Regions from separate parts of the Leclercia sp. S52 genome, predicted to be linked through region 1. Evidence: predicted binding sites of a transcription regulator. Region 1 holds the regulator's gene; the other holds the start of a gene.
What was found. Region 1 encodes CRP, which controls carbon source genes, mostly activating them, when cyclic AMP is high. Its sites were predicted from a motif close to ATGTGANNNNNNTCACAT; they were not measured.

Region 1 (12,552 bases):
GCTGGTGAATATTCATCTGCAGGGGCGCTTTGACGACTACCCGAAACGGCGCGGCATCACCCGCGTGAAGGAGCTGCTTGAGGCGGGAATTAACGTCTGCTTCGGCCACGACGACGTGTTTGACCCCTGGTATCCGCTGGGCACCGGCAATATGCTGCAGGTCCTGCATATGGGTCTGCACGTCTGCCAGATGATGGGCTATCAGCAGATCGACAGCGGTCTTAACCTGATCACCCATAACAGCGCGCGTACCTTTGGCCTGAGCGATTACGGTATTGAATCGGGGAACCCGGCTAACCTGGTGATCCTGCCTGCGGAGACGGGCTTCGATGCGGTCCGTTGTCAGGTGCCGGTACGCTGGTCGATTCGTCAGGGGAGGGTGATTGCCACCACGCAGCTGGCGCAGACGTGGATCCAGATGGATAACGGGGGAGAAGAGGTGTGCTTTACCCGAAACAGCCCCTCTGCAGGAAGCAAAGGGGCGTGAGGGATCAATGAGACGCTGCTGCCACGTTGTGCTGGCGGTGGCGGGTCACAAAGCCCAGCACCAGGCACATCACAAACACGACGGCATAGAGACCGTTCGCGGTGTGTAATGCCGCCAGCGGGCCGCTGTGCGCCACAATCGGGCCGGTGACCACGAAGGTCAGCATGGTGCCGATGGTGCCGCAGGTGAGCACGAAGTTAACCAGTTTTGGCGAGGCCACTTTGGTCTGCAGGGAGCCCAGAGTAATGATCGAGGTGTAAATGGCGCTGGAGAAGAAGCCGAGCGTCAGGATAAACCACGGCATATGTTCCGGCGAACCGTTAATGAACAGGTACATCAGCACGGTTGCGGCGCCTGCCAGCACGGTGAGGATCCGCTGCAGATCGAAGAAGCGCAGGATAAAGCTGAACGCCCACATGCCGAACATGTACGACATCCAGAAGTCACTAACCAGCTGACCGGCATCGTTCAGGCTCATTCCCAGCCCTTTGGCATACTCCGGCACCCAGGAGATAAAGCCCAGCTGGCCGAGGATGTAGCACAGGGCGGCAACGGAGAGGAACAGCACGCCAATACCCCACTTCTCTTTTACCACCGGCTCGCTGGTGGTCTGGCCTTTTTTGCCGAGAACCGGGAAGTCACAGCCGAAGGTCAGGACAAAAATCGCCACGTAGACCAGGCCGATGCAGGCGTAAACCCAGTACCACTCAATGCTGCGGGCCAGCAGCGCCGCGGCCACCATCGGGAAGATCATCCCGGCCATGCTGAAGAAGGAGTCGGTGAACAGCAGACGCGCACCGCGCTGGCGGCCTTCATACATATGGGTAATGAGAAATGTCCCGATGGACATGGTGATCCCGCTGACCAGCCCGAGCACGAACATGGCGGCGGAGAACAGGGCGATGCTATGACTTAGCATCAGGCCGGCCACAGCGGCGACCATCAGCACAAAGCCGAAACGCAGCTGCGTTTTCAGCGGGACAATTTCCATCAGCCAGGCGTTCAGGAAGATGGAGATCAGGATCCCGGCGTTAAGGAAGGTGAAGGTGTTACTCATGCTGGAAACGGGCAGGTTGAAATAGTCTGCGATATTTCCCATCACCATCCCGGTGACGATCACCAACGCACCGGTAAGGGCGTAGGAGAAGAAGCTGATCCATGTGAGCTTGATACGATTGCTGTTAGTCATGACTGGCCTGTGAATAGAAATGTAAAGCGCGTTGACGGCGCTGCGAGCGGCCAGATTTTAAGCGTGAATGTGATCTAATTAAATCTTTTATGATTAATTAAACGAAAATTGCAGTTTTCAGTGTGATTTAGATCACGTTAATGCCTGTGGTGCCAGTTTGCCCGACGGTTACATCTGTTTCAAATGCGTAAAATTAGGTAAATGGCTGGCCTGGATTCATACTGCTCTTTAGAATCAAGCCATTCGCTTTCTTTACTGCGCTTTGTTAAGGAATTCTCATGCTCAAATCAACCCTGGCGGCTGTTGCGGCTGTACTCGCACTCTCAGCCCTCTCTCCTGCTGCGCTGGCAGCCAAAGGAGACCCGCACGTTCTGTTGACCACCTCTGCCGGTAATATTGAGCTGGAACTGAACAGTCAGAAAGCCCCTGTTTCGGTGAAAAACTTCCTCGATTATGTGAACAGCGGTTTTTATAACGGCACCACCTTCCACCGCGTGATCCCGGGCTTTATGCTGCAGGGCGGCGGCTTCAACGAGCAGATGCAGCAGAAACAGCCAAACCCGCCAATCAAGAACGAAGCGGATAACGGCCTGCGTAACAGCCGTGGCACCATCTCCATGGCGCGTACTGCCGATAAAGACAGCGCCACCAGCCAGTTCTTCCTCAACGTGGCGGATAACGCCTTCCTCGACCACGGCCAGCGTGACTTTGGCTATGCGGTCTTTGGTAAAGTTGTGAAAGGCATGGATGTGGCCGATAAAATTTCTCAGGTGCAGACGCACGACGTCGGCCCTTACCAGAATGTGCCGACAAAACCGGTAGTTATCCTCTCTGCGAAAGTCCTGCCTTAATCCCTGATGGCGCGGGCAGGCATTGCCCGCGTTACCTTTACCTCCCTGCGAAACCGCAGTTTGCTGCTTATACTTGTGGCAACACGAGCACAAGCAGGGAGGTAACAGGTGAAAAAACTCACTGAAAAACAAAAGTCCCGCCTCTGGGAACAACAGCGAAATATCAATTTCCAGGCCAGCCGCCGCCTTGAAGGGGTCGACAGTCCGTTAGTCACGCTCAGCGCAGAAGAAGCGCAGCTTCGTCTTGAAGAATTAGGGAGGCAGCATGAGCGATAAATACGGCAACGATCGCGACCCATACCTCTACCCGGAGCTGAACGTGATGCGTAACCGGCTGGGCATTCGTCAGGCCGAACGTCTTGCGCAGGCGGCGTATGAGTTCACCGCGCTGCGTGCCGCCACCCTGAGCCTCGGGCCGCTGTTGCGCGGTCTGCCGCACCTGTGCGCCATACACCAGCATCTCTACCAGGATCTTTTTGACTGGGCGGGAGACATTCGTGAAATGGATATTTACCAGGGCGATACCCGGTTCTGCCACTTTGCCTATATCGAAAAAGAGGGCAATGCCCTGATGCAGGATCTGGAGGAGGAGGGTTATCTCGTCGGGCTGGAGAAAGCCGATTTCATTAACCGCCTCAGCCACTACTATTGCGAAATCAACGTCCTGCATCCGTTCCGCATCGGCAACGGCATCGTTCAGCGCATCTTCTTTGAACAGTTGGCAATCCATGCCGGATATCAACTCGACTGGCGCGGTATCGACCCTGAGGCGTGGGCGCAGGCCAACCAGAGCGGTGCAATGGGCGATCTGAGCGCGCTGAACACAATCTTCAGCAAAGTGGTAAGCGAAGCCCGGGAAACTGAGTAGAATAGGGCGGCCATTTTTTCGGGAGCCGCCATGATTCTGCTGATTGATAACTACGATTCCTTCACCTGGAACCTGTACCAGTATTTTTGCGAGCTGGGGGCGGAGGTGGCGGTCCGGCGCAACGACGTGCTTTCTCTGGATGATGTCGCGGCGCTGAACCCGCAGAAAATCGTTATCTCTCCCGGCCCCTGCACGCCGGATGAGTCCGGGATCTCGCTGGCGGTGATCCAGCACTATGCCGGTAAATTGCCGATCCTCGGCGTCTGTCTTGGGCATCAGGCCATTGCCCAGGTCTTTGGCGCGACCATTGTCCGTGCCGCCAAAGTGATGCACGGCAAAACCTCTCCCGTGACGCATACCGGTACGGGGGTCTTCGCTGGCCTCAATAATCCCCTGACCGTGACCCGCTATCACTCCCTGGTCATTGACCCGCCCACCTTACCCGACTGCTTCGAGGTGACAGCCTGGAGCGAGACCCGGGAGATTATGGGTATCCGCCACCGGGAATGGGATCTGGAAGGGGTGCAGTTCCATCCGGAAAGTATTCTCAGCGAACAGGGCCACCAGCTGCTGGCTAATTTCCTTAATCGTTGATTTTTAGTTGCCATAAAGTGATTTTTTAAGCATATTTCGTGATTATATTTTCACTTCTGCTTCTTGCTTAAAAAAAGGGTGGGGTTACATGGCAACTGAACAATCTGCAATTACGCGCGCAACATTCGATGAAGTTATCCTGCCAATTTATGCACCGGCCGAGTTTATCCCGGTGAAGGGGAAAGGCAGCCGCGTCTGGGATCAGCAGGGTAAAGAGTACATTGATTTTGCGGGCGGCATTGCGGTGACGGCGTTAGGCCACTGTCACCCGGCGCTGGTCGAGGCGCTCAAAACCCAGGGTGAAACCCTGTGGCACACCAGCAACGTTTTTACCAACGAACCGGCGCTGCGTCTGGGGCGTAAAATTATCGACGCCACCTTTGCTGAGCGCGTGCTGTTTATGAACTCCGGCACCGAAGCCAACGAAACGGCCTTTAAGCTGGCGCGCTACTACGCCTCTACCCGCCACAGCCCGTTTAAAACCAAAATCATCGCCTTCCATAATGCCTTCCACGGCCGTTCGCTGTTTACCGTGACCGTGGGCGGTCAGCCAAAATATTCCGACGGCTTTGGCCCGAAACCGGCCGACATCATTCACGTCCCGTTTAACGATCTGCATGCGGTGAAAGCGGTGATGGACGATCACACCTGTGCGGTGGTGGTTGAGCCGATTCAGGGTGAAGGCGGCGTGACGGCGGCGACCCCGGAGTTCCTGCAGGGGCTGCGTGAGTTGTGCGACCAGCATCAGGCCCTGCTGGTGTTTGATGAAGTGCAGAGCGGCATGGGCCGTACCGGGGATCTGTTTGCCTATATGCACTACGGCGTGACGCCGGATATCCTGACCAGCGCTAAAGCGCTCGGCGGCGGTTTCCCGGTCAGCGCGGTGCTCACCACTCAGGATATCGCCTCGGCGTTCCACGTGGGCTCTCACGGCTCCACCTACGGCGGTAACCCGCTGGCGTGCGCGGTGGCTGGCGCGGCGTTTGATATCATCAACACCCCGGATGTGCTGAGCGGCGTCAAAGCGAAGCGCGAGCAGTTTGTGAAACATCTCCAGCAGATCGATGCCCAGTACGATGTCTTTAGCGATATTCGCGGCATGGGGCTGCTGATTGGTGCCGAGCTCAAACCGCAGTACAAAGGTCGGGCGCGCGATTTCCTCTATGCCGCCGCCAGTGAAGGGACGATGGTCCTCAACGCCGGGCCGGACGTGATGCGCTTTGCGCCGTCGCTGCTGGTGGAGAGCGAGGATATCGACGAAGGGATGAACCGTTTTGCCGCCGCGGTGAAGCGCGTGATTCAGAAGTAGTTGTGTTGCCCGGCGGCGCTACGCTTGCACGGGCCTACGGTCTTGTAGGCCGGGTAAGCGCAGCGCCACCCGGCGTTTAATACGGGGTCCGCTTTAAGCGCCGGATCAACCAGATCCCATGATGCGGACGCTGGCGCCATGCCACCGACGAGATGGTGTGCATGGTGTTCAGATGTCCCAGAACGCGCTGCAGATGTTGCTCCAGCGTGCTCATGGGGCCTTGCGTCAGGGTCTCTGGCGCTTCCAGAATATTGCTGTCCCCGCTCTCGCCCGGCGCGTCATATTCCAGACGCTGCTGACAGCGTTGCAGCGCAATTTCACACGACTGCAAATAACGCTGCGCCAGGTCTGGCGTCAGCATCGTATGTTCCCGGGCCAGGGTCGTCATCGCGTTGATATGCTCGACGATAAACTGGCTGTGCGTTACCCACAGCTTCATATCGGCCAGATAGGCCGAATTAAAGCCTGGCTCCTGCATCGCCTGGTTGAGGGAGTTGAACAGGGCGTTGTGCGCCTGGTTGACCTTCATGCGCTGCCAGGCCAGCGGCGTTGGCTGTGGATCGTCGCTGAGGATCAGGCGGATGGCCTCCTGATCGGCCTCCAGCGCGTCGTGGGCGTTCTGGCGCAGCAGCCCACTCTGCCACTGCGGCCACAGCCAGACCATCCCGCCGAAGGCAATCAGGCAGCCAATCAGGGTGTCGGCCAGCCGGGCGATAATAAATTGCTCGCCGTTCAGGGTCAGCAGCTGCAGGGTATACACCGCCGTGACCGTAAAGCCCACCGTCGCCCAGCCGTAGCTCTTGCGTATGATCAGGTAGCTCACCAGGGTCACCATCAGCATCCCGGCCAGGGTGTAGCCTTCCGGAACGTGGAAGTGCAGGGTAACGCCGGTAATAATCAGCCCCGCCAGCGTGCCGGCGGCCCGGTGGAGAATACGTACCCGCGTCGCGCTGTAGCCGTTTTGCGTCACCAGCAGCACGGTCATTAAGATCCAGTAGGGTTTCGGCAGGTGCAGCGCCACGCCCATCAGGCTGGCGATACTGAGCATCACGCTGATACGCGCCGCGTTGCGCAGGGCGGCAGACTTCAGCGACAGATAGCTTCTCAGGGCAGGGATCAGCGGCAGGCGTTTCTGCTTGTCGGCCATCAGGTCGCGCGGGTAGAGCGGACGCTGCGTACGCAGCACGCGGGCAATACGGCTGAAGTGCCAGGCGCAGAATTGACCCACCGGGTTATCCGGGTGCTGACGGGCAATTTTCTCCAGCGCGCCGAGCTGCTTGTCCATGGTGAAACGGGTGGGGTAGCGATGATAGAGAATGTCGTCAGCCAGCACCCGCAGGCGGGCCGCAACGGTCTGCGCGTTCCAGCGGATCACCGCTTCGGCGTGGCTGCGCTCCACCAGCTTTTGCACCTCCTTCGGGTGATGCAGGCTGACGGAGATGTGCTCCTGTAGATCCAGGCCCACCTGGAAGGTACGCAGCAGGCGTTTGTATTCATGATTTCTGTTGGCCGCCAGCATATGCAGCTGCTGATAACAGAGGCTGATCAGATCCACCACCTTCTGCTGACGGGCCAGCAGCGGCGGCAGCGATTTTTCAGGGTCGGTGTGCTGCGTCAGCAGGGTGTATTTTGCTTCGCAATAATCTGCCAGCTGTTGATAGAGCACGCTCAGCGACTCGCGCAGCGGCTGTTCGCGCCACATCCAGAACCAGAACCAGTTAAACAGCCCGTACCAGAGCGTGCCCAGCGTATAGAGGAGCAGCGGCTCCCAGACCGGCATGTTTCCCGCCAGGCTCAGGGTAAAGATGGCCGCAATCAGCGAGGCGGGCAGCAGTCGCGCATGCAGGGCGCTGATCTCAGCCGTGACCCCCAGCGTCATCGCCAGCACGGTGAGAATGAGGGGCAGCGGAATATCCCGCGCCAGCAACAGCTGCACGGCCAGGCTACAGCCCGCGAACAGGCAGCCGCCAATAGTCAGACGCTTAAAGAAGCGTTTATGCGGGGTGTCCAGACCGGCAATGTTGCAGCAGGCAGGAACGAGGGAGAAGAGCAGACCCTGTTGCAGATGGCCGAAGATCAACCCCACAGCCACGGGGAGACACAACACCAGGGTTTGCCGCAGTGCGTAGTTAACTTCCGGGTGATAAATGAGCCTGCGCCACATGGGGATAGAGACAAAAACGGCGTGTCATCGTGCGATGCCACGCCGTTTTAGCGGAATTAACGTGTTCCGTAAACCACGATGGTTTTACCGTGGGCAGAAATCAGGTTTTGATCTTCCAGCATTTTCAGGATACGACCCACGGTCTCACGAGAACATCCGACGATCTGACCAATTTCCTGACGGGTAATTTTAATTTGCATACCGTCCGGGTGGGTCATTGCGTCTGGCTGTTTCGCCAGGTTCAGTAAGGTCTGGGCAATGCGGCCCGTTACGTCGAGGAAGGCGAGGTTACCCACTTTCTCGGACGTGACCTGCAGACGGCGAGCCATCTGCGAAGAGAGGCGCATCAGGATATCCGGGTTCACCTGGATCAGCTGGCGGAATTTCTTATAAGAGATTTCAGCCACTTCACAGGCAGTTTTTGCACGAACCCAGGCGCTACGCTCCTGACCTTCTTCAAACAGGCCCAGTTCGCCGATGAAATCTCCCTGATTCAGGTAAGAGAGGATCATCTCTTTGCCTTCTTCATCTTTGATCAGCACTGCCACTGAGCCTTTGACGATGTAATACAACGTTTCCGCTTTTTCACCCTGGTGAATCAGCGTGCTCTTCGATGGGTACTTATGAATATGGCAATGAGACAAGAACCATTCGAGAGTCGGGTCTGTTTGCGGTTTGCCAAGCACCATGCGCTGTTATCCTCTGTTATAAGCTGTCTCCAGAGTCTGGCTGTGTACCTGTACTCTGGGGTTGCAATCGAATTCTTTCCCCTGCCTGGGGTCTGGCTGTCACAATAATTAGCAGCCTGTAACGTGTGATGTCCTCTGCATACATGTGCAACGTCAATGTATTACTGTAGCATCTCGACTGTTTTAGCATAGCTTTCGCCGCCTGTCTCCTGGTGTCTCGCTTCAGCTTGATGCAGGTCGACTTCCGTTGTCAGAATTGTTACTGACGCGTAATCTGTCAGGAAAAATGCAATCCTGGAGTTAATACAAATGCAAGCACGTGTGAAGTGGGTTGAAGGGTTAACGTTCCTCGGTGAGTCGGCTTCCGGGCACCAGATTTTGATGGATGGCAACTCCGGCGATAAAGCGCCAAGTCCGATGGAAGTGGTCCTGATGGCGGCAGGCGGATGCAGTGCGATCGACGTGGTATCGATCCTGCAAAAAGGTCGTCACGATGTGACCGACTGCGAAGTCAAACTGACCTCAGCGCGTCGTGAAGAGGCGCCGCGCCTGTTCACCCATATCAATCTTCACTTCGTGGTCACCGGCAAAGAACTGAAAGACGCGGCGGTCTCCCGTGCGGTGGATCTCTCAGCCGAGAAGTACTGCTCCGTGGCGCTGATGCTGGAGAAAGCCGTAAAGATTACCCACTCGTATGAAGTGATCGAGGCGTAAGCCTTGCGAAAACGCCGGGCGGCACTTCGTTTGCCCGGCCTACAGAGCCCGTAGGCCCAGTAAGCGTAGCGCCACCGGGCAACAAGGCCTCAATCGATTTTCTTCCCTTCCATCAACCGCTGCACCAGCGGCGTCATGATTAACTCCATCGCCAGCCCCATCTTCCCGCCCGGGACTACCAGTGTATTGATGTGAGAAATAAATGAACCCTGCAGCATCGCCAGCAGCCAGGGGTAATCGATATTGTCCAGATTGCGGAAATGGATCACCACAAAGCTCTCGTCCAGCGACGGGATGCCTTTGGCGGCAAAGGGATTAGAGGTATCCACGGTCGGGACGCGCTGGAAGTTAATGTGGGTGCGGGAAAACTGCGGCGTCAGGAAGTTAATGTAATCCTCCATCGAGCGCACCACGGAGTCCATCACCGCCTCGCGGGAATGGCCGCGTTCGCTGGTATCCCGCGTCAGCTTCTGGATCCACTCCAGGTTCACAATAGGGACTACCCCCACCAGCAGATCGACATGGCGCGCCACGTCGTGTTGCGGCGTGACTACCCCGCCATGCAGGCCTTCATAAAACAGCACGTCGGTGGGTTCCGGCAGGGGCTGCCAGGGGGTGAAGGTGCCCGGCACCTGGTTCCAGGGGACCGCTTCGTCATAGGTGTGCAGGTATTTGCGCGCCTGGCCAGTGCCGCTTCGCCCGTATTCAGCGAAGGTTTGCTCCAGCAGGCCAAAGTCGTTGGCATCCGGGCCAAAGTAGCTGATGTGTTTGCCCATATCCCGGGCTTTGCGGATGGCCATATCCATCTCAGGGCGGGTGTAGCGGTGAAAGCTGTCGCCTTCCACTTCCGCGGCACGCAGATGCAGCTGCGAGAAGATCTTACGAAAGGCGAGGCTGGTGGTGGTGGTACCGGCACCACTCGACCCTGTAACGGCAATAACCGGATGTCTGGCGGACATAGCAACTCCCTGAGTGGAAAGCGATCGCGGTTAACCGCGAAATTGATTGCGAGGCATGATGTTGACGGTTTCGTGCAGCTCGGACCACACGACCAGCACCTCACCGCTTTGCAGCTGGCGCCTGACGTCGGCGACCTTCTGCTCAAGCGAAAGCTCCTGTTCACCATAATCGGTGCCTTCGCGTAACACAAAGCTTTCAATCAGATTATCCAGCGTTTCGGGAGCCAGATCTTGCCAGGGAATAATCATCTTATGGGTTCCAGGTATGTGGTCAGCCAGTCCGGGATACGCGTTTCCAGCCACATCGTTGGGCGCCGCAGCGTGCCGCCAACAAAGCCCACGTGTCCACCGTGTTCGGTCAGCTGATACTGCACGTTGGCGGGCAAAAACGCCTGCGCCGGTATCGAGTGATGATCCATAAAGGGATCGTCTTTAGCGTGAATAATCAGCACCGGTTTGGTGATCTTGCTGAGCACCGGCATGGCGCTGCACTGACGATAGTAGTCAATAGCATCGGCAAAACCGTGAATTTTGGCGGTGATCAGATCGTCAAATTCGCGGATGCGGCGCACTTTCTTCAGCTGCTGCAGACTGACCGGTAGCGTATCCGGGTAAGCTTTCAGTTTGCGTGCCGCATTAGCTTTGAGCAAGTTCAGCAGATAGCGCTGATAAACGCGCGAAAAGCCCTTCTCCATATGATAGCTGCAGTGCTCCAACATGAACGGAGCAGAGACGATGGCGGCGGCGTCCAGAGGAATATTGTCGCCCTCTTTTGCCAGCAGGCAGGCAAGCATGTTCCCGCCCAGCGAATAGCCCACCGCTGCCGTAGGGGCCGGGCCGTGGGTCTCTGCCAGCCAGCGCAGGAACCAGGTGCCATCTTCCGTTTCGCCGGAGTGATAGATGCGTTTCTGGCGATTGGGTTCGCCGCTGCAGCCTCTGAAGTGCATTACGACGCCCAGCCAGCCGCGGGCTTTCGCCGCCTGAATCAGGCCGTGAGCATAGGGGCTGTGCAGGCTGCCCTCCAGACCATGAAAGACCACCAGCCGGGGTTTGTGCCGGGCCTGCAGCGGATCTTCGCTCCAGGCTAAATCAACGAAATCATCGTCCGGCAGGTCAAGGCGCTGCCAGACGGGGGTAAATAGCACTTTACGACGGATAAGGCGCGGCAGCATGGTCTGCAGATGGCGATTAGCCACGCCCCGCATGGGGACAAATTCTGCGCTCTCGTCGGGTGCAATGTTGAAGTCTGATGGAATGATTTGGGCCATAAAGGTGATGCTAATTATTGTCTGTTATTTACGATACCTTCCGAATTGTACCCCGTTTAGCCTGGTTTTCCGAAACATGAACTGATCCCGATCACAAATATTTACCTTGATTATTACTCTCAGGCTAATGATTCCCCTGTGCGCTTAATTGATGGCTTTATCGCCAGGGTGCAGACTTTACTCAACGTTAAGCAAATCTAAAGATGTGCTGAATCAGGAGGTTAATAATGTTATCAGGGCAAACGCCAGCCCGGAACTGGAATACGCGTCGCACTGAAAAAGCGCGCCGCCTGGCTTCCGTCCCGGTGCAGGGCAAGGTACTGCCAACAGGCGATCTTGTCGCCATGCTGGAAAAACTGATCGCCCCAGGCGACAAAGTCGTACTGGAAGGGAATAACCAGAAACAGGCAGACTTTCTTTCACGATCCCTCGCCGAAGTGAACCCGCAGATTGTTCACGATCTGCATATGATTATGCCGAGCGTGGGTCGCAGCGAGCACCTGGATATATTTGAGAAGGGCATCGCCCGCAAACTCGACTTCTCTTTCTCGGGTACCCAAAGCCTGCGTATTTCGCAGCTGCTGGAAGACGGGCAGCTGGAGATTGGTGCCATCCACACCTACATCGAACTCTACTCCCGCCTGTATGTCGACCTGTCGCCGAACGTGGCGCTGATTGCCGGTTTTAAAGCGGACCGTAAAGGTAACCTCTATACCGGTGCCAGCACCGAGGATACCCCGGCGCTGGTCGAAGCCGCCGCCTTCCACGACGGCATCGTCATCGCCCAGGTGAACGAGCTGGTGGACGATGAGTGCGATCTGCCGCGCGTGGATATCCCCGGCTCCTGGATTGATTTCGTGGTGGTGGCCGACAAGCCGTTCTTCATCGAACCGCTGTTCACCCGCGACCCACGTCTGATCAAACAGGAACATATCCTGATGGCGATGATGGCCATCAAAGGCATCTATGCGGAACACCAGGTTCAGTCCCTGAACCACGGTATTGGCTTTAACACCGCCGCCATTGAGCTCCTGCTACCGACCTACGGCGAGCAGCTCGGCCTGAAAGGCAAAATCTGTAAACACTGGACGCTGAACCCGCATCCAACGCTGATCCCGGCGATCGAAAGCGGCTGGGTGGAGAGCGTACACTGCTTCGGCGGTGAGCTGGGGATGGAAGAGTACATCCGTGCCCGTCCGGACGTGTTCTTTACCGGTGCCGACGGCTCTATGCGCTCTAACCGCGCCTTCTGCCAGCTGGCAGGTCAGTACGCGGTGGATATGTTTATTGGCTCTACGCTGCAGGTGGATGGCTATGCCAACTCCTCAACCGTGACCCGCGGCCGTCTTTCCGGCTTCGGTGGGGCGCCCAATATGGGACACGACCCGCACGGTCGTCGTCATGCCACCCCGGCCTGGCTGAACATGATCACTGAACCTGACCCCATGCAGCGCGGTAAA
Region 2 (6,331 bases), 1.9 Mb from region 1:
ATCGATGCGCTGCAAAACGCCTTCGATCTGGCGAGCAGCAGCTATCGCCAGGGGATCGCCACCTTTATCGACGTGCTGGATGCCCAGCGCCAGCTGGCGCAGGCGCAGCAGCAGCGGGATCAGGCCCGGGTACAGAGCGCGCTGGATCTGGTGGCGCTCTATAAAGCTCTCGGCGGGGGCTGGGAGCCGTACCAGCAGGTACAGCTGCCGGACTACGCCGTCTTTGGCGACGCCCCGCGCGGATAAGTTCAGAGGATTGGGCAAGAAACGGGCAGGAACCGCACATTCGCCGTCGGCGTGAGCCGGGTATAACTATCGGGTACTCAACACACGAGGAGCGTCAAATGCGATATCAAAAACTGGGTAATACCGGCCTGTTTGTTTCTGAGCTCTGCCTCGGCACCATGACCTTTGGCGGCGAAGGCGGCATGTGGGGCAAGATAGGTCAGCTTCAGCAGCAGGAGGCCGAGCAGCTGGTTGGGCGTGCGCTGGACGCGGGGATCAATTTTATCGACACCGCCAACGTCTATTCCGAAGGGCGTTCGGAAGCGATCACCGGCCAGGCGCTGAAAAACCTGAAGATCCCGCGTGAAAACGTGGTGGTAGCGACCAAAGTCTTTGGCGAGACGGGCACCGCCGGGGTCAATTCCCGCGGCAGTTCCCGTCATCACATCATCAGCAGCGTAAAAGAGAGCCTGCAGCGCATGCAGCTGGATCATATCGATCTCTATCAGCTGCACGGCTTTGACCCGGCCACCCCGATAGAAGAGACGCTCTATGCCCTCGACAATCTGGTCCAACACGGGCATGTGCGCTACATCGGGGTATCGAACTGGGCGGCATGGCAGATAATGAAGGCGCTGGGCATTTCCGAACGGCTGGGGCTGGCCCGTTTTGCCTCCCTGCAGGCTTACTACACCATCGCGGGCCGCGATCTTGAACGCGAACTGGTGCCGATGTTGCAGAGTGAGAAGGTAGGTTTAATGGTCTGGAGCCCGCTGGCGGGCGGGCTGCTGAGCGGCAAATATGACCGCGACGGCCAGGTGCAGGGCGGTGGCCGCCGCCAGGAATTTGACTTCCCGCCGGTGGATAAAGCGCGGGCCTTTGACTGTGTGGACGTGATGCGCAACATCGCCGACAGCAAAGGGGTGTCGGTCGCGCAGATTGCCCTCGCCTGGCTGCTCCATCAGCCGGTGGTCAGCAGCGTGATTGTGGGGGCGAAACGGGTGGATCAGCTGGACGACAATATCGCCGCGACGGAGATCCATCTCAGCGACGAGGAGCTGAAACAGCTGGATGCGGTGAGCGCGCTGCCGCGTGAATATCCGGGGTGGATGCTGGAGCGGCAGGGAGAGTATCGCCGTAATCAGCTGGCGCAGCAGTAATCACAGCCGGGTGGCGGCTGCGCCTTACCCGGCCTACAAACGACCCGTAGGCCCGGCAAGCGTAGCGCCGCCGGGCATTGCCACACGCAGCAGTAACAGACAATAAAAAAAGCGGGCCATCAGGCCCGCTTTTTTTATATCGCATTCCGCAATCAGTTAAGACGAACCGGCATACCGGAACGGTTGTTGATCGCTTGCTCAACGATGGTCGCATCCACGTCCTGCTGGCCGGTGATGGCCTGCACGTTGCTGGTCAGGGTAACCGGCACGGTGACGTTGTTGTCGATCTGATCTTCGCTGGTGGACAGCGGGTTATGCACTTCGAGGTAACGGCTGCCATCCGGCTCGGTGGTCGCTTTTACCGGCTCGTTGATGAACTGCACGCGCGTACCTACCGGCACGTTCTCGAACAGGAACTTGATGTCGTCGTTACGCAGACGCACACAGCCGTGGCTCACGCGCAGGCCGATACCGAAGTTGGCGTTGGTGCCGTGAATCGCGTACAGACGACCGATGTACAGGGCGTACAGACCCATCGGGTTATCCGGGCCAGCAGGAACAACGGCTGGCAGCGGCTCGCCCGCGGCGATGTATTCCGCGTGCATTTTGGCGGTTGGGGTCCAGGTTGGGCCGGCTTTCTTACGCTCAACTTTGGTGGTCCAGTTCATCGGGGTATCTTTACCCAGCTGGCCGATACCGATTGGCAGCACGATCACGGTGTTGGTGCCTTTCGGGTAGTAGTACAGACGCATTTCGGCGCTGTTGATCACGATGCCTTCATGCACGGTGTCCGGCAGGATCAGCTGCTGAGGAATGTTCAGCACGGTACCGCCCTTCGGCAGGTACGGATCAACGCCCGGGTTAGCCTCGAGCATGTTGGACAGGCCCAGTTGGTATTCAGCTGCGAAATATTCCAGCGGCTGGCTGTTGCCCTCTTCAACGGTCACAACCTGGTTCTGACCCACCAGACGGCTACCGTCGGTTGGCAGTGGATAGGTGACAGCAGAAGCGGTCTTGCAAAACCCTACTACGGCAAACGCCGCCGCAAAAAGCGAAGTTAATTTCATATTCATGGTGTGCGAGGTATCTGTGCCACTTGGCAGGTTGTTTAAAAGTCTGAACGGTTTAGGGAGCGCATTATATGTGCATTCCTGACCGCATGGAATTCGGATGTGTACTAAATCACACTTTTTTCCGTTTCGTTAAAGTTTAGCGTTATGTTGTTACACGGGATCTCATTTCGGAATTGTGGCATAATGCCGGGTTTATCACACTTCTCGCAGGAATCTCCCGTGTTAGTTACCAGCAACGTCACTATGCAGTTTGGCAGTAAGCCGCTGTTCGAAAACATTTCCGTCAAATTTGGCGGCGGCAACCGTTACGGCCTGATTGGTGCCAACGGTAGCGGAAAATCCACCTTCATGAAGATCCTCGGCGGCGATTTAGAGCCGACTCTGGGCAACGTTTCTCTCGATCCGAACGAGCGCATCGGTAAGCTGCGTCAGGATCAGTTCGCCTTTGAAGCGTTCACCGTTCTTGACACGGTGATCATGGGCCACGGTGAGCTGTGGGAAGTGAAGCAGGAGCGCGATCGCATCTACGCCCTTGCCGAAATGAGCGAAGAAGACGGCTATAAAGTGGCCGATCTCGAAGTGCAGTACGGCGAAATGGACGGCTACTCTGCCGAGTCCCGTGCCGGTGAACTGCTGTTGGGCGTGGGCATTCCGGTTGAACAGCACTACGGTCTGATGAGCGAAGTAGCACCAGGCTGGAAGCTGCGTGTGCTGCTGGCGCAGGCGCTGTTCTCTAACCCGGACATCCTGCTGCTCGACGAACCGACGAACAACCTGGACATCGACACCATTCGCTGGCTGGAGCAGACGCTGAACGAGCGTAACAGCACCATGATCATCATCTCGCACGACCGTCACTTCCTGAACATGGTCTGCACCCACATGGCGGATCTGGACTACGGCGAACTGCGCGTGTACGCCGGTAACTACGATGAGTACATGACCGCCGCGACCCAGGCGCGTGAGCGTCTGCTGGCCGACAACGCCAAGAAAAAGGCGCAGATTGCGGACCTGCAATCCTTCGTCAGCCGCTTCAGCGCCAACGCCTCTAAATCGCGTCAGGCGACCTCGCGTGCCCGTCAGATCGACAAAATCAAGCTGGATGAAGTTAAAGCCTCCAGCCGTCAGAACCCGTTCATCCGCTTCGAGCAGGACAAGAAGCTGTTCCGTAACGCCCTGGCCGTCGAAGAGCTGTCAAAAGGTTTCGATAACGGTCCGCTGTTTAAGAACTTCAACCTGCTGCTGGAAGTGGGCGAGAAGATCGCTATTCTGGGCGCCAACGGCGTGGGTAAATCCACCATGCTGAAGACCCTGGTAGGTGAACTGGCCCCGGATAACGGCACCGTAAAATGGTCCGAGAACGCGCAGATTGGTTATTACGCGCAGGATCACGCCGAAGATTTCGACAACGATCTGACCGTTTTCGACTGGATGAGCCAGTGGAAATCAGAAGGCGATGACGAGCAGGTGGTGCGCAGCTTCCTCGGCCGTCTGCTGTTCAGCCAGGACGACATCAAAAAGCCGGCGAAGGTGCTCTCCGGTGGTGAGAAAGGCCGTATGCTCTTCGGCAAGCTGATGATGCAGAAACCGAACATCCTGGTGATGGACGAACCGACCAACCACCTGGACATGGAATCGATCGAATCGCTGAACATGGCGCTGGAGATGTATCAGGGCACCCTGATCTTCGTCTCTCACGACCGTGAGTTTGTGAGCTCGCTGGCGACCCGCGTGATTGAAATTACGCCAGAGCGCGTGGTGGACTTCAGCGGTAACTATGAAGATTACCTGCGCAGCAAAGGTATCGATAACTAGAAAAAAGCCGGGTGGCGGCTTCGCCTTACCCGGCCTACGAATCTGTTCCCTCTCCCGGTGGGAGAGGGTTAGGGTGAGGGCATCAGGCCGCACTACATCACCCACTCACTCCCTTCAACACCGTTCACCAGCAGCTTACGTTTTTCCCCGGCCGGTAACGACAGCTTCAGCGCCTTCCACGCCGGACGATAATCCCCGCGCCCGTTGATCTTCAGGTTGATGGTTGCCCCATCGCACACCATCTCCCACTCCACCCACAGCGCATTGCCGTTCTGATAACCCCAGCTCTCGCCGTCGTCTTCAAACAGCAGCCCCGAAGTCGCACCCACGCCTTTCACCGGGAACAGCTTCAGCTCGCGGGTATCGTCTTTTTCGGCTGACACATGGGTGATGCGTTCGCTGAGGGGCAGACCGGCCCCGGCGCGCACCAGCAGCGGCAGTTTTTCCAGCGGGGCGTCGCGGACGATCCACTGCCCGCCCGAGAACCACTCCTGGGTGTAAAAATCGTACCAGCCGGTTTCGTTATCCGGCAGCCAGAGGCGGCGCTCGCGCTGACCGGCTTCGACGACGCTGGCTACCAGCAGGTCGCGGCCCAGCAGGAAGTCATCGCACTCTTCAAAGGTCTGCGCATCGTGCTCGTGGTCGAGGAAGGTCGGACGCAGCATCGGCTCGTCATCGGCATGGGCCTGCCAGAGCAGGGTGTAGAGATACGGCAGCAGGCGGTAGCGCAGCTCAATGGCACCGCGAATGGCCGGCGTCACGCCCGGATACATCCAGGGTTCGTTAACGGTGGCATCATCATTCCACGAGTGAATGGTAAAGCGCGGATGCATCACCCCGTTCTGCACCCAGCGCACGAACAGCTCGGCGTCCGGCTTATCGCCGGAGAAGCCGCCGACGTCGTGGCCGACGTTATATAACCCGGAGAGGCTCATCCCCAGCCCCATGCGGGTGTTGTAGCGCAGGGTCGCCCAGTTGGTGCGGTTATCGCCGCTCCAGGTCTGGACGTAGCGCTGCATCCCGGCGCAGCCGGAACGGGAGATCAGGTACGGACGTTTTTCCGGCGCAAAGCGCTGCTGCGCTTCCAGCGAAGCCCGCATCATCAGCAGCGGCATCACCGGGCGAATATGTTTGATGGCGATTTCGTTGCCAAAGCCGTGGCAGCGCGCTTCCCCGTCCCACACCTCGAACTCGTTATTGTCGTTCCAGGTGGAGTCGATCCCCATCTCCAGCAGCTGGGTGGTTACCCCTTCCTGCCACCACTGCACCGTCTGCGGGTTAGTAAAGTCGAGGTGAGAACCTTCGTCATCCCAGAAGCTGGAGCGTTCCGGTGCGTCGGTTTCAGAATCACGGATAAACAAGCCGCGTTCCGCCACCTCGTTATAGCGGGGGTGATCCTGCAGCAGGCACGGCTTGATGTTGGCTGCCAGCTTGAGTCCCGCGTCGTGGAACGCCTGGCTCATCACCTTCGGCTGCGGCACCTTGTCGTAGTTCCAGTTAAAGACGTAGCGCTTGCCGTTGATCGAGGTGTATCCCGACGAGAGCTGGAACGAGTCGCACGGAATGGCGTGCTCTTCGCACAGGCGGATAAAGTTCATCAGCTGGTTCTGCGCGTCCGGCGCGTCGGTGTAGTGCATGGTCGAGCCGCTGTAGCCCAGGCTCCACTTCGGCCCGAACAGGGTTTTGCCGGTCAGGCGCACGAAGGCTTTGGTGACGTCCAGCGCCCGTTTGCCGGTGAAGATGTAGTAATCGATATCGCCCGCTTCCGCCTGCCAGCGGCGGTAGGCGGTGTGGTAGTTGTCGATTTCGTTACCCAGATCCAGCCAGCAGCTGCTCAGGTTGTCGTAAAACAGGCCGTAGCTCACGTCATCCCGGCGGGTGAGGGTAAACGGAATATGCTTGTACAGCGGATCGGTGCTGGCCGCGTTATAGCCCATCGCATCCAGGTTACGCATCTCATAGCGCTTGCCGTTGCGCTGCAGATCGCCCGCTTTCTCGCCGAGGCCATAAAAACGCTCGTCCTGACGACGGCTCAGGTAGTGCGCCACGCCGTCGCCG

Region 2: a site for CRP is predicted at 2,556-2,573, ahead of ldtB (L,D-transpeptidase). Genes of this name have one in related genera too.

What each region holds. Positions count from the first base shown of each region.
Region 1 covers NZ_CP152474.1:4,499,159-4,511,710, reverse strand. Annotated here, with positions in the region: partial or broken gene AAHB66_RS21745 (cytosine deaminase) at 1-487, shown strand, start outside; gene tsgA (MFS transporter TsgA) at 492-1,676, opposite strand; gene ppiA (peptidylprolyl isomerase A) at 1,955-2,527, shown strand; gene AAHB66_RS21730 (YhfG family protein) at 2,636-2,803, shown strand; gene AAHB66_RS21725 (putative adenosine monophosphate-protein transferase Fic) at 2,793-3,395, shown strand; gene pabA (aminodeoxychorismate synthase component 2) at 3,426-3,989, shown strand; gene AAHB66_RS21715 (aspartate aminotransferase family protein) at 4,078-5,298, shown strand; gene AAHB66_RS21710 (YccS/YhfK family putative transporter) at 5,375-7,462, opposite strand; gene crp (cAMP-activated global transcriptional regulator CRP) at 7,519-8,151, opposite strand; gene AAHB66_RS21700 (OsmC family protein) at 8,461-8,865, shown strand; gene AAHB66_RS21695 (phosphoribulokinase) at 8,955-9,824, opposite strand; gene AAHB66_RS21690 (YheU family protein) at 9,855-10,073, opposite strand; gene AAHB66_RS21685 (hydrolase) at 10,070-11,092, opposite strand; gene mdcA (malonate decarboxylase subunit alpha) at 11,320-12,552, shown strand, end outside.
Region 2 covers NZ_CP152474.1:1,464,234-1,470,564, forward strand. Annotated here, with positions in the region: gene AAHB66_RS06955 (efflux transporter outer membrane subunit) at 1-246, shown strand, start outside; gene AAHB66_RS06960 (aldo/keto reductase) at 345-1,385, shown strand; gene ldtB (L,D-transpeptidase) at 1,538-2,458, opposite strand; gene AAHB66_RS06970 (ABC-F family ATPase) at 2,678-4,273, shown strand; gene AAHB66_RS06975 (glycoside hydrolase family 31 protein) at 4,366-6,331, opposite strand, start outside.